One region of the Sinobacterium caligoides genome, then DNA from elsewhere that is predicted to be linked to it. Evidence: predicted binding sites of a transcription regulator. Region 1 holds the regulator's gene; each other region holds the start of a gene.
What was found. The regulator sigma-54, encoded in region 1, starts transcription at its own class of promoters, with help from an activator protein. The targets are predictions, from matches to a motif close to TGGCACANNNNTTGCNNT.

Region 1 (5,207 bases):
ATGATAGAAGTATCAAGCTCCTCTGGTATGGCTTTCATTACATGGGGAAACTCGGAGAGACTGTGAGAGTTGTTGCGGGCGTCAATGCAGACGGCCAACCTCTCGTGCTCAGGGGATGAGTTGGCATGCGTCTCGCTAATGAGTGCGGGTAGTAAGTAAGCAGGCAGGTTGTCGATGCAGAAGAAACCAGCGTCCTCTAGTACATTTAAGGCGGTGCTCTTTCCCGATCCAGAGCGGCCACTAATCACTACGAGTCTCATCTGCCTATGTCCTTTTTCTCATTTTCATTATGTTAAAGGCCGTTATTAATAAAGCCTAAGCGGAGGTGACGATATTAATGGCTGCGTCGAATAACTCTTGATTACTGCTGGCGTCACGGAGAGATTGGCAATAGTCTTGGTTGTTAAACTGTTCCGCAAGTAGAGAGAGCGCCTGTAGATGCTGATCGCAAGCCTCTTCCGGTACCAATAAAACAAAGAACAGATCGACGGGCTGATTATCAATTGCGTCGAAATCAATGGCTTGTTTTAGTTTAAAGAGGGCGCCAGTGATGGTAATGCAGTTGGGAACTCGACAGTGTGGGATTGCTATGCCATGCCCAATACCTGTGCTTCCGAGGCGCTCCCTAGCTTTTAAGCGCTGAAAAAGCTCCTCGGCATCGAACGCGCTAATGTCGTTACAGATAAACTCAGAAATAGTTTCGAGGAGTCGTTTCTTCGACGACCCAGGAGCATCACAATAAGTGCGCTCTACAGTAAGAATATTAGGCAGCTGCATAATGATCAATATCTAGAGTGGCTAACGGAGGCCGTGATTATTCGACGTGGATTTTTCTTTATACTTTAACAGTTGACGATCAAGCTTGTCGGCTAATAGATCAATGGCGGCATACATATTACCGCTCTCCGAAGAGGCGACAAGGCTGCTTCCAGTTACATGGAGGCTGGCGTCTGCTTTGTGCCGTGTTTTTTCTATCGATAAAGTAACGGATGAGGAGGTTATCAGATCTGAGTGACGATCTAAACGATCAAATTTACCGACAACGTAGTCATGTAGCGCGTTAGTAACTTCTAGGTGATGACCGCTGATGTTGATTTGCATATATATTCCTCTCTGTTGTATCGGTATAGCTGCATATCGGTATGCGACTTTGCTGAGCATTTTTGATTGCATGCGTTGTCGCTTGTTAATGGCTCACTCTAATTTTTTGTTATTTTTCGTCTATAAATTGTAGCTAACATATGCTGACTTTAAACCAGCTGTTTACGCTCGTTGGATGGAGGAATCATCATCGACTCGCGGTATTTGGCTATTGTTCTGCGTGCGACCTTGATTCCTTGTTCGGCAAGGAGTTTTGTTATTGCATTATCGCTCAATGGCTTACGTTGGTTTTCGGCGTTTATTAACTTCTTGATAATGGCGCGGATGGCGGTGGAGGAACACTCGCCACCGCTCTCTGTGCTGACGTGGCTAGAAAAGAAGTACTTGAGTTCGAAGATGCCGCGCGGTGTGTGCATGTACTTCTGAGTAGTGACTCGGGATATCGTCGACTCATGCATTTCGACAGCTTCAGCAATGTCCAGCAGCACCATAGGTTTCATGGCCTCCTCACCGTAGTCAAGGAAACCCTGCTGTAGTTCGACAATTTTGCTAGCCACTTTCATTAGTGTTTCATTACGACTTTGTAAGCTTTTTAACAGCCAGCGGGCCTCTTGTAGGTTGTCCTTAAGAAAGGTGTTGTCACTACTGCTATCGGCACGCTTAATCAGTGCGGCATAGTTTCCGTTGATACGTATGTTTGGTGAAACATCAGGGTTTAATTCTACTTGCCAGTGCTCAGCAGTTTTCCGCACGAAGACGTCCGGTACAATGTACTGGGTATCCTCCTCATTGATATAGTCACCAGGCCTAGGGTTAAGGCTTTGTATTAGTGCGATAACTACTTTTAACTGTGGCTCTTTTATCTTGGCACGACGCATCAGTTGGGCGAAGTCCCGATTACCCAATAAAGGAAGGTAATGAGTGATCACCTTCCTTGTTTCCGCCAACAAAGGGGTATCTTCCGGTAGTTGGTTCAGTTGTATTAATAGGCATTCTTTTAGGTCGTGTGAGGCAACGCCGGGGGGGTCAAATTGTTGTACGCGGTGGAGTACGGCCATCACCTCGTCAAGCTCTACCGGGGAGGCGAGGTCAAGCCCTGCGTGAATCTCCTCGGCGCTCAAAGAGAGCATGCCGGAAGGCTCTACGGCATCGATGACCGACATGGCAATAACTCGGTCGGTATCTGACATAGGGGTGAGATTGAGTTGCCAGAGTAGATGATCGTGAAGCGTTTCTGACTGGCTATTGCGTGAGTCAAAATCGAAGTCGTCTGTCGCGGTACCGGCACTACCGCCGGTGTTTTGATAGACATCATCCCACTGAGTGTCGACTGGCAAATCGGGAATGGTGTCCGGTTGAGACCAGTCGATATCGTCGTGGCTGGTATCTGCGCTAGGGTCTGTTGGCTCCGTTTTTTTATGTTCCTCTGTGCTCTGGCATGGTCCTTCTTGAGAGCTGTTTAAAGCCTCGAGGTTATTTTCGCTACTCAGCCCTCCCTGACTGTTATCATCTTCACTGATTTCGAGCATTGGGTTTGATTCAAGAGCTTGTTGAATCTCCTGCTGTAAGTCGAGTGTCGATAGTTGCAGCAGACGGATAGCCTGCTGTAACTGCGGGGTCATGGTGAGCTGTTGACCCATCTTTAATTGAAGTGACTGTTTCACTACGTCAGTGTCTCCTGAGCAGCCAGAATGAAAGAAAATAAGAAGCGGGCTGCCGTCGCGTTGTGTATCTGAGGACTGTGTCTGTTGCCAGGCGGGTGGTCGATGGCTGCTTAGGTGTAGAGGTTATTCGGCAGCCGGTGACGGTGATGTAACCCATAATAATACAGTCGTTTTTATAAGTATCCGCGGTCAGTTTAGCGAGCCTAGCTCTGGCAGGCAAACTTTAGGCCGGTTTTGTTGCTGCAGTTGTGCGCAACTTAGAGCTTGAACTGTTCACCTAGGTAGACTTTGCGAACCTGCTGATTGGCGAGTACTGCATCGGCATTGCCCTCAGCGATAATATAGCCTTCGCTGACAATATAGGCTTTATCGCAGATGTCGAGAGTTTCGCGTACATTATGATCGGTAATCAGTACGCCAATGCCCTTGGACTTTAGGTGATTAACAATTGCCTTTATCTCATTGACGGAGATAGGGTCGACACCCGCAAAGGGCTCGTCAAGCAAGATGAATTCGGGTTCGGTAGCCAGAGCTCGGGCTATTTCAACGCGCCGCCGCTCGCCACCGGATAGCGACATGCCGAGGCTCTTGCGGATATGGGTAATATGAAACTCTTGCAGTAGCCCTTCCATTTTACTACGTCGCTGTTGGCGATTAAGGTCGTGACGGGTCTCCAGTATAGCGAGCAAGTTGTCCTCAACGGAAAGTTTGCGAAAAATAGAGGCTTCTTGTGGGAGATAACCGATGCCGAACTTTGCTCGTCCGTGCATGGGCTCGGCAGAGATGTTGATGTCGTTGATCCAGACCTGTCCTGCATCCTGGGGGACGATACCGACAACCATGTAGAAGCAGGTTGTCTTGCCTGCACCGTTGGGGCCGAGGAGTCCTACTACCTGGCCGCTCTCGATGGAGAGAGAAACATCTTTGATGATTTTTCTGCTCTTATAAGCTTTCGCTAAATTATCTGCTCTAAGCGTTGCCATTGGTTATTCTTCGTCTGATAGCGGTGGTTGAGAGGGCGAAGGCTGCTCAGGCGTTTTCTCTGGCGCTGAGTGTGCTTTGTTGTTGGTTTGGCTCGGTGGAATAACGACGTGTACACGGTCGTCGCCGCTTGTGGCTTCAGCGCTACCTTTGGCTTTGATAATTTCCTCGCTAATTAAGTACTCTATGCGCTCACTTTTCACTAGAGTGCCGTCTTGAGTGATGCTGGCATTCTTGGTCAGGATCAATAAGTCTTTGTCAGAAAAGTAATCGATGACTTCGCCTTGAGCATAGACAATCTGTTGCCCTACTTCGGGCAGTTGTTGTAAGTGTGCAGGCTTGCCAATAGCTTGAATTTTAGAAAGATCTCCATTCGCTTGATAGATAACGAGCTTGTCTGCAGTAATGTGGAGGCTACCTTGATCGAGTTTGACATTACCAATGTAAGTGGTAACAGCTGTTTTCTCATCGCGTTCGAGTCGGTCGGAGTATATGTGGATTGGTTGGTTTCTGTCACTCGGAAGTGCGTTAACAATGCTGCTCAAGCAAAGGCAAAGCAAAAGGCTGCTGAGAGCGAGTCTGTTATGGCGCATAGACGGTGTGTACTCCTGATAGAAGGGAGAGGAAGTTTAGGTCGAGGTCTGCGTGTAGGCCGATGGCGTCTGTTTTGCCGCTGCCTTGTCGTATGGTGACGGGGGCTGAGGTGTCGGCGGTATTGTTTTTAGTGTCGATTAAAAGGCTTTGTGTCGTTAATGTCAGTACGCGATCCTGTTTGCTCGGAAATTGAGTCAATACCACGTCTTTAGTCAGTAAAATGACCTTTTTACTATTGATAGTGCCATGCTGTGCGACAGCTGTACGGTAGGGGGTACCTAACAGGAAGCTGGTTAGCTTCGGAGATTCGATGGTCGTTTGCTGATTGTAGTCATGATGAATGGCTTCACTCGCTAGGCCCTTGCTACGAATAATACCGTCGGGCCCATAACTTAAGAAATCAGCCTTGGAGATATACCACTCTGGACTAGTAATCGTATCGGCAGTGGTTAGTTCCTGTACTTTGCGGCTTGAAAGAAGATAGAAGGTGGCAATCGTAATGGCGACTACTGTCGCCACTAACGCTAGCTGTTGTTGGACTTGTCTTGAACGTCGACTCACGAAATGCTACCTGCAAATTTACTGGTTGAGTTGATTATATCAGCCCTGCTCGCAGTAGAGCGTGTAAATGTACGACGCCTTCTAGCTTGCCATTTTTATCGGTGACAACGACGGCTGTGATGGCCTTGTCTTCCATAATCTTTAGAGCGCTCGCAGCAAGCATATCGCCACTAACAGTTTGACAGCCTTTGCTCATAATTTGTTCAATCTTCACGTTGTGAATGTCTGTGCCGCCGTCTAGGCTGCGACGCAGGTCGCCATCTGTAAATACGCCGATGAGTTGGCCATTGACATCGGTGACGCTGG
Region 2 (5,207 bases), on a different contig from region 1:
ATGGCGAATACTTTTGTTCGTTGTTTTAGACGATGGGGGTTGATAGCCTGCCTGGCCTGTTGCTGGCGTTCATTTTCTATTTTTCGTTTGAAAAAAGGTGTTGGTTGCATATTCCGTATACTTTGAACGTCAAGATAGGTGTATCTTTCTTGTCGTCTTAAGTGTTTCTATTTTTATTGAATGTCCGTTTTTTAATGATCTATTGAAGTGGTGTGTGGGGTCAATAGCGTGTTGCCGAAAAAGTGGGATGTGCAGGTGGTTGTTGATTTACTGCATTTATTTTTTCATATTAGAATTAATCGAGTTAACTTTTAGAAAGTATTGCTCTATAGAGGGGGGTATACAGCTCGATGGGGTATATAGAGTAGAGAGGCGGCTTGCGTTGCCACACCCTCGCGGTGTGGCAACAGTAAACGTATTAGCTGACTTTAATTAGTTCTACAGTGCCGTCGGGGAGGACCTCATGCATATGACCTTTGGGCTCGGTGATAAACTGCACCATAAGAAAACAGATGATGGCAGCGCCAGCGATGACCATGAAGAAGGTTGATGTGTCGACGAAGGAGTAGACGGTGAGGAAGGTTACCCCACCGACGTTACCGTAGGCGCCGACCATGCCGGCAATTTGACCGGTCATGCGACGCTTGATCAGTGGCACCATGGCAAATACAGCGCCCTCGCCAGCCTGCACGAAGAATGAGCAGACTATCACAGCTGCGACGGCAAAAGGGATAGACCATGCGTTGGTGATGGTGGAGAGGGTGAGGTAGCCGAACGCGAGCCCAGCAACGAGGACTGACAAGGTCAACTTGCGGCCGAGCTTGTCGGAGAGGTAGCCGCCGCCGGGGCGTGCGACTAAGTTCATGACGGCAAAGGCGCCGCCGAGTAGGCCAGCTTGAACGGGGCTTAAGAGGAAGGTCTCCATGAAAAATGCAGGTAGCATTGAGACCATGGCGAGCTCAGAGCCGAAGGTGACGAAGTAAGCCCAGTCGAGGATGGCCACCTGTCTGAAGGAATAGCTGTCAGCTTCCGCTGCAGGTTGCGAGAAGATAGCTTTATTAACTTGATAGATCTGGTAGAACTGAAAGCAAAAGATAGCAGCCAAGATAGCCCAGAGAATGTTAGCGGTTACTGCGGTGAGTAAGCCTACGCCGGTGGGAGATAGTTTCCAGGTCAACACGGCTAGAGCGATGTACATAGGGATGTTCATCGCGATGTAAAACCAGAAATCTCGTTTGTTACTAACCTCTAAGCCGCCACTTTTCTTCGGTTTAAAGTAGGTGGAACCGGCGGGGGTGTTGCGAGCTACGCTATAGAATATCGCGCTGTATACCATAGCCACGGCACCGGTGGTGGCAATGGCGTAGCGCCAGCCATCGTCACCGCCGTAGATGTAGGCAGCGATGGCGGGCAGTGTCCAGGCAGCAATGGTGGAACCAAAGTTGCCCCAGCCGCCATAGACGCCTTCGGCGAGGCCGACGCTCTTAGCCGGAAACCACTCACCGACCATGCGGATACCGATGACAAAACCGGCGCCAGTAAAGCCGCAGAGGAAGCGGAATAGAGCCAGTTGCTCATAAGTCTGCGCGAAGGCAAAGCACCAACAGAGCACGGCGGAAATTGCTAGTAATAAGCTGTAAACGATACGTGGGCCAAACTTATCAACAAGCATGCCGATGATGATGCGGGCGGGGATGGTGAGTGCGACGTTGAGTATGAGTAACGCCTTCCACTGTGCGTTGGAGAGGTCGAAGGCCTCGACGATGAAGGGTTTCATCGGTGCGTAGCTGAACCACATGACAAAGGTAAGGAAGAAGGCAAACCAGGAGATGTGCAGCGTCTTGATCGAACTGTCTGAAAAATTCAGCAAGTTTAATTTTTGCTCGCTCATTATTGAAGGTCCTCTAGGGCTAATCATTATTTGTTTAAAGTTGTTATTGTTAGATATAAAGCAGAAATTGTGCCACTCATAATTTCTCATTACTTTATAAGTGCTTACATTTTTCCCCGAGGGAGATAGAGCGTCGTAGGGGGCCGTTGGCGGTACGGCACTGTGCATGCACCATTGCTGTGCGCTATTTTTAGGCATTGTTATAGGAGTGAGTGACTTTAGCGAGAACTAGAGGGGGCAGGGGGGCCTGAAAGAAAGGGGGCTGAGGATAGTTAGGCTGAGGCAGGCCCCCGGGCGGGGGCAGGCTGCTAAAGTTCGGTATCTTGCTTTAGTTTGTCGAGGGCGGCGCGTCTCTGCTCGCTGTTGAGAGGGCGATTGATCGTCTCTGGCAACGCAAGAGGCGGCTCGACGACGAGCTCTTCGCCCTGCCTGACTCTCTCGCAGAGACGATCGTAATGTCCCTTGAAGATAGGGAATACCTTGTATTCGCTACCGCTTTCGATCAAGAACCAGTCGGTCTGCTGGCCGGCAAAATAGACGGCAGGGTGGCTCCATTGATGACTGCGTCGGGGCTTCGGTGCGTTACAGGCTTCGACGTAGGCGGAGCGGACGTCCGGTAGGCCCAAGCTGTCGAGGGCGCTACAGTGTTTTAAAATACCGTGCACAGTCGGTAGAAAATCGGACTCTCTGATCGCCTGATGAGTGGCTTGAATAATGCTTTCTGCGCTGAGGTGCTTTAGGTTGTTGAACCATAGTTTCTTGGCGTAGTGCAGCTTTTCTGCCGTTGGGAAGGCGTTGCGAAACTGGTTGTGGTAGACCAAGTCGAATTCGGCGAACATCTGGTTGACTGCGGCAATGACAGCATCCTTGTCGGGAGCTGTATGCTGCTTACTTTTAGAGGTCGTCGGCCCAGCTTGAGTCGGTGTGTTTTTCGACAAGGCTGCGTTGGTCTTTGCCAGTAAAGTTTTGATGTCCTTGGGATCCGACATTTTTCGCTTCCAGTTGGTGGCGTCGCGCCCAGTGGTGCTTCACGTGCTGAATGAATTTAGAGTTCCAAGAGCGCTGTGGCTGTTGGCTGTCACGCCAGAATATCACGAATTCACCGATCAGGCTCTCCGCGAAGGTGAGATCGATGTTGGCCATGCGTAATACGTCGAGAGCGTCGGCGCTCGGAGACCAGTTGCCGGGCATTAGTTGTGGCAAGCTGTCGTTGTCAATGGTGGCGCTATAGCGCGCCCAGGTGATGCGAATATGTTGTAGAAACTTGGTGTTCCACTGACCAGCGCCGGAATCACGCTCGCGCCAATAGAGAATAAACTCTGGCACGGCGTTGAAGATGAAGTCGTGATCGACACCATCGCGAAGCATGATCTCAACGGCTTCAGCATTGGGCTGCCAGTCGTTAAGGTCGGCGGCGGCGGCCGTTTGGCGCTCTTGTTTATTCTGTTTTTTGAGCTGTTGCTGATTGTTGCGAACCTGCTGATACTGCCACTCTTTAACGATGTGACGGTGAAACTTACTCTCCCAGCTGACGTGTCGCTCGGCGGCATCGAGCCAGTAGGTGACGAACTCGCCAACCTGTTGTTGGCAGAACTCGACAGGTACGCCATGGATGACGCTGAGTTGTTGAATCTTACTTTCACTGGGCCGCCAGTCGGAGGGAATTAACTGGCCGTTATTCTTGGCCCCGAGTGTTGGCCAGCTGGGGGCAATAGTACGTTGCTGGAGGTTGTTAACGCCGCTGTTATTATTCCGCTGTTGGGCTGAATAGCGGTGCTCGGACTCTCCTGTTGAAGTCTGCGTATCTCTGACTGCGTTATGGCTATCTCGCATAGGGGGGGGAGACGTGGCGTTTGGCGTTAGCTGGCGCTTGCGCGGTGTAAAATTGGGCAGGTTACGGCTTATGGTGCTGCGTGTGCTAGTGCTGCGATTCTTGCTGGGTGTGCTGCTTTGGTTGAGGGCAAAACGGTAGTGGTCAGTTAGGGCCAGCTGTGGAGAGTCTAAGCGAATGAGACCAGCGTCACGAAGCTGGTCACTAATGCGCTGAATATCATTTTCTGTCCAGAAGGGGAGTAATGCGAGCAGCTTGCTCTTAGGTAGCTGCAGCCAACGAAAGCCCCCTTGCTCAGGGTTCTCAGCGTGCAGCGCATAATCACTTAGCGCTTGCAGCAGCACGGCGCACTCTAGACCTATTTGCTCGGCTAGGCGGCTTGGGATAACAATGTTGCGCTGCTGCACTAGAGAAAGTGGCATATTCATGGGGCCCGGAAATCTACATTCGAACCGCGTATTCTACGATGCGCTTCATCTCGATACCAGCCAAGAGAGTGAAAATTGACTGACAGATGACATGTCTTGAACAGATTGTAGACTATGCTGGCGATAGGTGTTTTTCCAGTTTATGGCAGTAAGCAGATGTAAGGGGGTTACCCTCTCTCTCAACTCGTTCTAGTATCATGGCGGTTGAGCTGAGTGGCGGCAGTTGACATCGCTGGTACAGTTGTCGAGTATGAGCGCGATTGATGGATAGTCTAGGGTGATTTAAGTGGCAAAGAAAAAGACGACGGCCTATGTTTGCAGTGACTGTGGTTCGGACTACAGCAAGTGGCAGGGGCAGTGTGGCGATTGTGGCGCTTGGAACACCTTGAGCGAAGTACGTATAGGTCCTGCGCCAACGACGGCAGGCGCAAGTCGTAGCGGTTATGCCGGAGTGAGTTCTGCGAAAGTAGCGACTCTTGCGGAGATCAACCTAGCTGAGATGCCGCGTATCTCCAGTGGCATGTTTGAGTTCGATCGTGTGCTTGGTGGTGGTCTGGTACCTGGCTCTGCGATCCTCGTCGGTGGCCACCCGGGGGCAGGAAAGTCCACTCTGTTATTGCAGACGATGTGCTACCTAGCGGAGCAAATACCAGCGCTTTACGTCACCGGTGAGGAGTCTTTGCAGCAGGTAGCGATGCGTGCCAATCGTTTGGGCTTGCCGACCGCTAAGCTACAGATGCTCACGGAAACTAGTGTCGAGCAGATTATTTTTGCCGCCGAGCAACATAAGCCGAAGGTGTTGGTGGTCGACTCTATTCAGACGACGCACCTGGCGGATATCAGCTCTGCTCCGGGAAGCGTATCGCAGGTACGGGAGTCGGCGGCCTATCTCACCCGCTTCGCCAAGCAGACCGGCACGGTTTTGTTTCTCGTGGGGCACGTGACGAAGGACGGTTCGCTGGCGGGACCGAAGGTGCTGGAACATATGATTGACTGCTCTATTTTATTGGAGGGCAGTAGTGATAGCCGATATCGTACGTTACGTGGGCAGAAGAAT
Region 3 (5,207 bases), on a different contig from region 1:
AGCGCGAATGTGGTTTGCATACTGGCGGTTGATAAGTTTAGGTCGTTGATAAAAGCCTCATATGAGGCTTTTTTGCTAATTTTTCTCTATATTAGGCTGCGTAAAACATAGGTGCTTGTTTTGCAGTACTTTTGTCGGCGAGAAACCCCTCGTCTTTTAGCTGCTTGAGGGCGCAGGAGATCGCTTCTTGGTGTTTTTTTTCTAGAGCACTCATGGTTCTTTCGTGCTTACTTTTCTCTTTTCTGCTCAATTCGTTCCAATCATCACGAACAGGTATGTGGTTGGTTGCAAGCGCAACGTCGTTAAAAATTTGATAGGGCCTTCTCTGTTCTTCGTTGTAACCCATAAAGTCCATTAAGCCGTTGATGCGGATACTAGCTTCGATAGCCCCTACTTGTTGGTCGATGGCTCCCAGGGTAAGCAGACGTATACTTTCTTGCGCGTAGTCTCTTCGCTGTTGCTGGTCGGCGAGTACTTGCTCAACCATCTTTTTCTGGTCATTTTCTTTAATCTTTACAGCCTGTACTGACCGGTAGGCGAGGTAGCTGAGAATAATAACGATAATGACCCCTAAGCTTAATAATAGGTAGGCGTTGGCTTCGCTCATGATAATCGCTCGATGACAGAATGTGGCGGCGAATATAGCATATCTAGGGGTTTATCGAGAAGAGTCAAGAAGATTTGTTATAAAATCAATTACGTGAGGTTTGTCGTTAAGGGGCGTGTTGCGATAGCTATCGAAAAATGAATCCTGTGCGAGCTTGCTAGTGAGTTTTATGTGTTGAGGTCTTATTGGTGCATATTAAGTGGATATGATGTCGATGTACTATGCAGTGATGATTGCTGGGGGGAAGTTGGCTAATATCTGCAGCGACATATAGCAGTATTCAATTCTAATAAGATAGATATCGACATGGAGTCGCTAACATGGAAGTACACTTTAGGTGGACGGTGGTGGTATTGGCATTGTTTGCGGGCTTTGAGGCATCGGCAACCTCGTTAGATTTCACACGTAGTTCGGGCAAGGTTTCGGTCCTTGAGCGTGATTTTGAGGGTATCGTTTTGTCGGTGACTGCGAAGAGGCGGGGGCGCAATGCAGATGTGACTGGCAATCGAGGGGGGTTGGGGGTCAATGGTGGGGTGAGTCACTTTCAGTCCTGGGGGCGAGAAAAGATGGTGTTTAGCTTTACTGAGGCAGTGAATTTAAGTTATTTGACTTTTGATTCAATGACTTGGAATGACTGGTCGGGTGAGGATAAGGTCCGTTATAGCGATAGTCGTGGCATTTCAGTGCTATTGAAAGGGAGTAATTGGCGCTGGGACTTAGGGGCAGAAGGGATTACTTCTTTTACTTTAGAGGCGAAAGGCTTTCTGACAAGCACGTTTATTGCGGATATTGATGTGGAGCCGGTGCCCCTACCAAGTGCTGCCTGGTTATTCCTGTCGGCGATCCTAGGAGGAGCTAGCCTAGCGCGAGCCCGTAGTTCTGCTGTTTAATAAATTCGCTATCAGGCTCAGTGAGCGATTCGTCATGGGTGGTCGGAACTATATACAAAAGCTTGGTGCATAGAAACTCGACTGAGCTGTGACGGCGTTGATATTTGTGAGGGGTACACTTCACAGAACTTACGTTCTATATCTAGAAAGTGACGTAAATATCTTAAACTCAAATAGTTATAGAATTTAAGCGCTGTCGATATTAATTACAAGAGTCGTGCAGAAGGTTTTTTTGTCCGCGTAACGTATTGATAAGCCACGGCTTCAATTAATTGCGTTGTTGGCCTAATAATTGCTCTTACTATAGTTAGGGCATAGTTTTAACACCTTAAAGACACTACGTATATTTATGTCGTGGGCTGGCTTGTTGTAGCAGAAGGTGTTTAGTGTTTGCTGCTTTTAAAAGGGTGGCTGTTAATTCTAAGAACGATAAATATAAAGTGTTAACGGGAGTTATTGGTATGAGTTTTCAAATTAAGTTGTCTGTAGCGTCATTGGCGTTAGCGGCGAGTTTTGCTACCACTGCCGCAACGATTGATTTTACCGGTGGGGCTGGTAATGCGCCGGCTTTTAATCAGGTGATCGGCGACGGTACCACAATGGCGGTGAGTGGTACTCGTAAGGGGCGTGATGCCAACATTACTATGAACCGGGGTGGGCTAGGTGTTAAGGGGGGGGTGAATCACTTTCAGTCCTGGGGTCGAGAGACAATGACGTTTAGCTTTACTAGTGCGGTAAGGCTAAACAGCCTGACGTTTGATAGTGGGACATGGAACGATTGGACCGGAAAGGATCAGTTTCGTTATACGGATAGCTCTGGTTTTACAACGATTCTTAAGGGGGGGTCTAACTATTGGGAGTTGGGTGCCGATAATATAACATCGTTTACCTTATCTGCTGTGGGTAACTGGACGAGTAGTTTTGTCTCGGCGGTTGATGTTGAGGCAGTGCCTCTTCCTGCATCGGCATGGATGTTTGGCTCGGCGCTATTGGGCTTGGCAGGCATGGCTCGTCGCAAAGTAAAAAAATAGAAATTTTCTAAGTAATAAAAAAGCCGCTAAATAGCGGCTTTTTTATTGGCTTGATATCACTATTTTTTAATAATAACAGAAGAGCCGTGTCCGAATAGGCCCTGGTTGGCGGTGATGCCAACTTTGGCGCCATCGACTTGACGCTCACCTGCCTCTCCGCGCAACTGCCATGTTAGCTCGCAGATCTGAGCTAGTGCTTGTGCGGGTACTGCTTCACCGAAGCAGGCAAGCCCGCCCGAGGTGTTGACGGGGATGCGGCCGCCAATTTTGGTGTCGCCATTACGGATCAGCTGCGCGGCAGTGCCTCGCTCACAGAGTTGAAGGTCTTCAATCCAGTCGAGCTCAAGCGCTGATGAAAGATCGTAAACCTCGGCGATATCGACGTCGCTTGGGCTGATGCCGGCTTCCTCGTAGGCCTTGATGGGCAGCGAGGCGCGGAAACTCTGGCCTTCTACCATGGCGGCTGCAGCAGAGTCTGTTGCGATATCGGGCATCTCAACAACTGAGTTGGCAAAGCTTGGGGTGACGGTTGAGATGGCTGCGACACGGGGCGCGTCACCTTTGCCGATCTTTTTTGCATACTCGACGCTAGACACGATCATCGCTGCACCACCGTCGCTGGTGGCGCAGATGTTCATTAGGCGCAGAGGGTCGGCGACCATGGCCGATGCTCGTACATCTTCGAGGCTAAACTTCTTGCGATAACGTGCATAGGGGTTGGTGAATCCGTGCTCGGCGTTCTTTACCTTGACCATGCTGAAGTCCTCTTCGGTATCGCCGTAGATGTCCATGCGGCGTCGAGCGTAGAGGGCGAAGTAGCTCGGATTGGTGATGCCAAGGTAGAAGCGTAACCAGTCGGGGTCATCGGGCCGGTAGCCCTTTGCGGGAGCGAGAAAGCCTTTCGGTGTCGTGTCGGCACCTACTACGAGGCAGACATCAGCTTGGCCTGAGAGGATTTTTGCACGAGCGGCGGCGAGGGCTTGAGAGCCGGATGCGCAAGCGGCATAGGAGGTGTTTACTTCGGCGCCTTGCCAGCCTAACGCTTGGGCGAAGGTGGCGCCTGCAACATAGCCGGGGTAGCCGCAGCGCATGGTGGCAGCGCCGGAGACAAACTGCACGTCGTTCCATTCTATGCCAGCATCTTTAATCGCATCGCGAGCGGCCTTGACGCCGTATTTGGTAAAGTTGTGCCCCCATTTACCCCATTGGTGCATGCCTACGCCGAGAATTGCAATTTCATCGCTCATTATTATGTCCTGTCAAATTTATCAGTATCGCTAGTGCTGTATTACTAGGCTTTAGTGCGCTGTTCTTGTCGCGGCACTATGAATCTGTCATTAGGCTGGGTTGCTAACGGGCTTCCATTTCCATGTGATTTTATCATTCTCCTCATCCTCATATAGAGTCTCTAAGCACAGTTCAACCTCCATGCCGACCTTGAGATCTGCAACAGTGACGCCCTCGATTGCTTGTCCAAGGATGATCATCTTTTCTTTGTCGAGCTCAACGGCAGCGATGGTATAAGGGACGAAGGGGTCGGCGGCGACGAAGGGTTCGGGTGGCTTGTAGCAGGCGTTGGTGTAGGACCAGATCTTACCGGTGCGGCTCAATTCCACCTCGTCGAAGCTCTCGCTTTCGCAACTAGGGTTTTTACAGAAACTTGTCAGCTTTGGGAAATAGTAAGTGCCGCATTCGCTACAGCAGGTGCCGATCAGGTGTGGCGCTTTCTGATCCATGGTATACCAACCTTCGATGGCGGCAACTTGCGGTTTCTGGCTCATAACGTCTCCTTGTGAAACGGGGCTTATCGATAGTGTCACAAATATAGTGGTGCCGAGCGAGGCTCCTCATGAGGGCTGAGCTCTCAGGGTGAGGAGTTGGTCGTATGGCGCTATGTCGATGAATAGTTTTTATAGTCTCCGCTAGGTTACTACTTAGTTCTCGTCGACATCAATACAGGGCTGAAGCAGAGGGGAGATTATGGCGTCTTTTTAATATAAACAGGGTAAGGGCATTAGGTATGCAGTGTAGCTGCCTGCTGTCTATTTTTGTCAGCGAAGTTGACCGCTAATGTCCTTGTTGTTAACAACCTTTTTATCAATCATTGTGAGTATGGAGGTCGTGTTTCGATACGGCTCAAGCCGATGTCGCTGAAACGTATGGTGGCAGGCTACGATAACAATTATTAAATCTCGACTAACGCTGTTTTATTGTCCGAAGCAGGACTAACAAGTGAGTGATTAGATCGATAACGGAGCCGATATGAAAGTTGAGTTTACTCCCGAACAAGAAGCTCTGCGGACAGAGCTGCGGGCCTATTTCGATGAGCTTATGACGCCGGAGCTGCGTGCTGAAGTGGATGCGACGCCGGGCGAGGGCGGTGGCGAGCTATTTTGGCAGGCGATGGATAAACTCGGCAAAGATGGTTGGATTGGCGTCGGCTGGAGTAAAGAAAGGGGGGGACGTGGTATGACCGCCTTTGAGCAGATGATTTTCATCGAAGAAGTGATGCGTGCAGGCTTCCCTTTCCCCTTCTTGACAACTGAATCTGTTGGCCCAATTTTGGCGGACAACGCCTCCGAACGTATGCGTGACCTTTTAGTGCCGAAGATTCTCGAGGGTAAGTTGATTATGGCCATCGCTTACTCAGAGCCTGGTTCGGGGACTGACTTGGCATCG

Region 2: EDC56_RS10210 (NarK family nitrate/nitrite MFS transporter) is a predicted target of sigma-54. The motif match lies at 1,949-1,966, and genes of this name have one in related genera.
Region 3: EDC56_RS04085 (VPLPA-CTERM sorting domain-containing protein) is a predicted target of sigma-54. The motif match lies at 1,779-1,796, and genes of this name have one in related genera.

Annotation. Positions count from the first base shown of each region.
Region 1 is NZ_RKHR01000001.1:14,274-19,480, reverse strand. It holds gene rapZ (RNase adapter RapZ) at 1-260, opposite strand, end outside; gene ptsN (PTS IIA-like nitrogen regulatory protein PtsN) at 316-777, opposite strand; gene hpf (ribosome hibernation-promoting factor, HPF/YfiA family) at 799-1,101, opposite strand; gene EDC56_RS00105 (RNA polymerase factor sigma-54) at 1,251-2,765, opposite strand; gene lptB (LPS export ABC transporter ATP-binding protein) at 3,023-3,748, opposite strand; gene lptA (lipopolysaccharide transport periplasmic protein LptA) at 3,752-4,339, opposite strand; gene lptC (LPS export ABC transporter periplasmic protein LptC) at 4,329-4,901, opposite strand; gene EDC56_RS00085 (KpsF/GutQ family sugar-phosphate isomerase) at 4,936-5,207, opposite strand, start outside.
Region 2 is NZ_RKHR01000004.1:778,768-783,974, reverse strand. It holds gene EDC56_RS19445 (hypothetical protein) at 1-110, opposite strand, end outside; gene EDC56_RS10210 (NarK family nitrate/nitrite MFS transporter) at 419-1,891, opposite strand; gene EDC56_RS10205 (replication protein P) at 2,200-2,880, opposite strand; gene EDC56_RS10200 (DnaT-like ssDNA-binding domain-containing protein) at 2,786-4,150, opposite strand; gene radA (DNA repair protein RadA) at 4,437-5,207, shown strand, end outside.
Region 3 is NZ_RKHR01000003.1:895,546-900,752, reverse strand. It holds gene EDC56_RS04100 (phosphoadenosine phosphosulfate reductase domain-containing protein) at 1-32, shown strand, start outside; gene EDC56_RS04095 (DUF2489 domain-containing protein) at 92-607, opposite strand; gene EDC56_RS04090 (hypothetical protein) at 928-1,497, shown strand; gene EDC56_RS04085 (VPLPA-CTERM sorting domain-containing protein) at 1,959-2,528, shown strand; gene EDC56_RS04080 (lipid-transfer protein) at 2,588-3,775, opposite strand; gene EDC56_RS04075 (Zn-ribbon domain-containing OB-fold protein) at 3,866-4,309, opposite strand; gene EDC56_RS04070 (acyl-CoA dehydrogenase family protein) at 4,791-5,207, shown strand, end outside.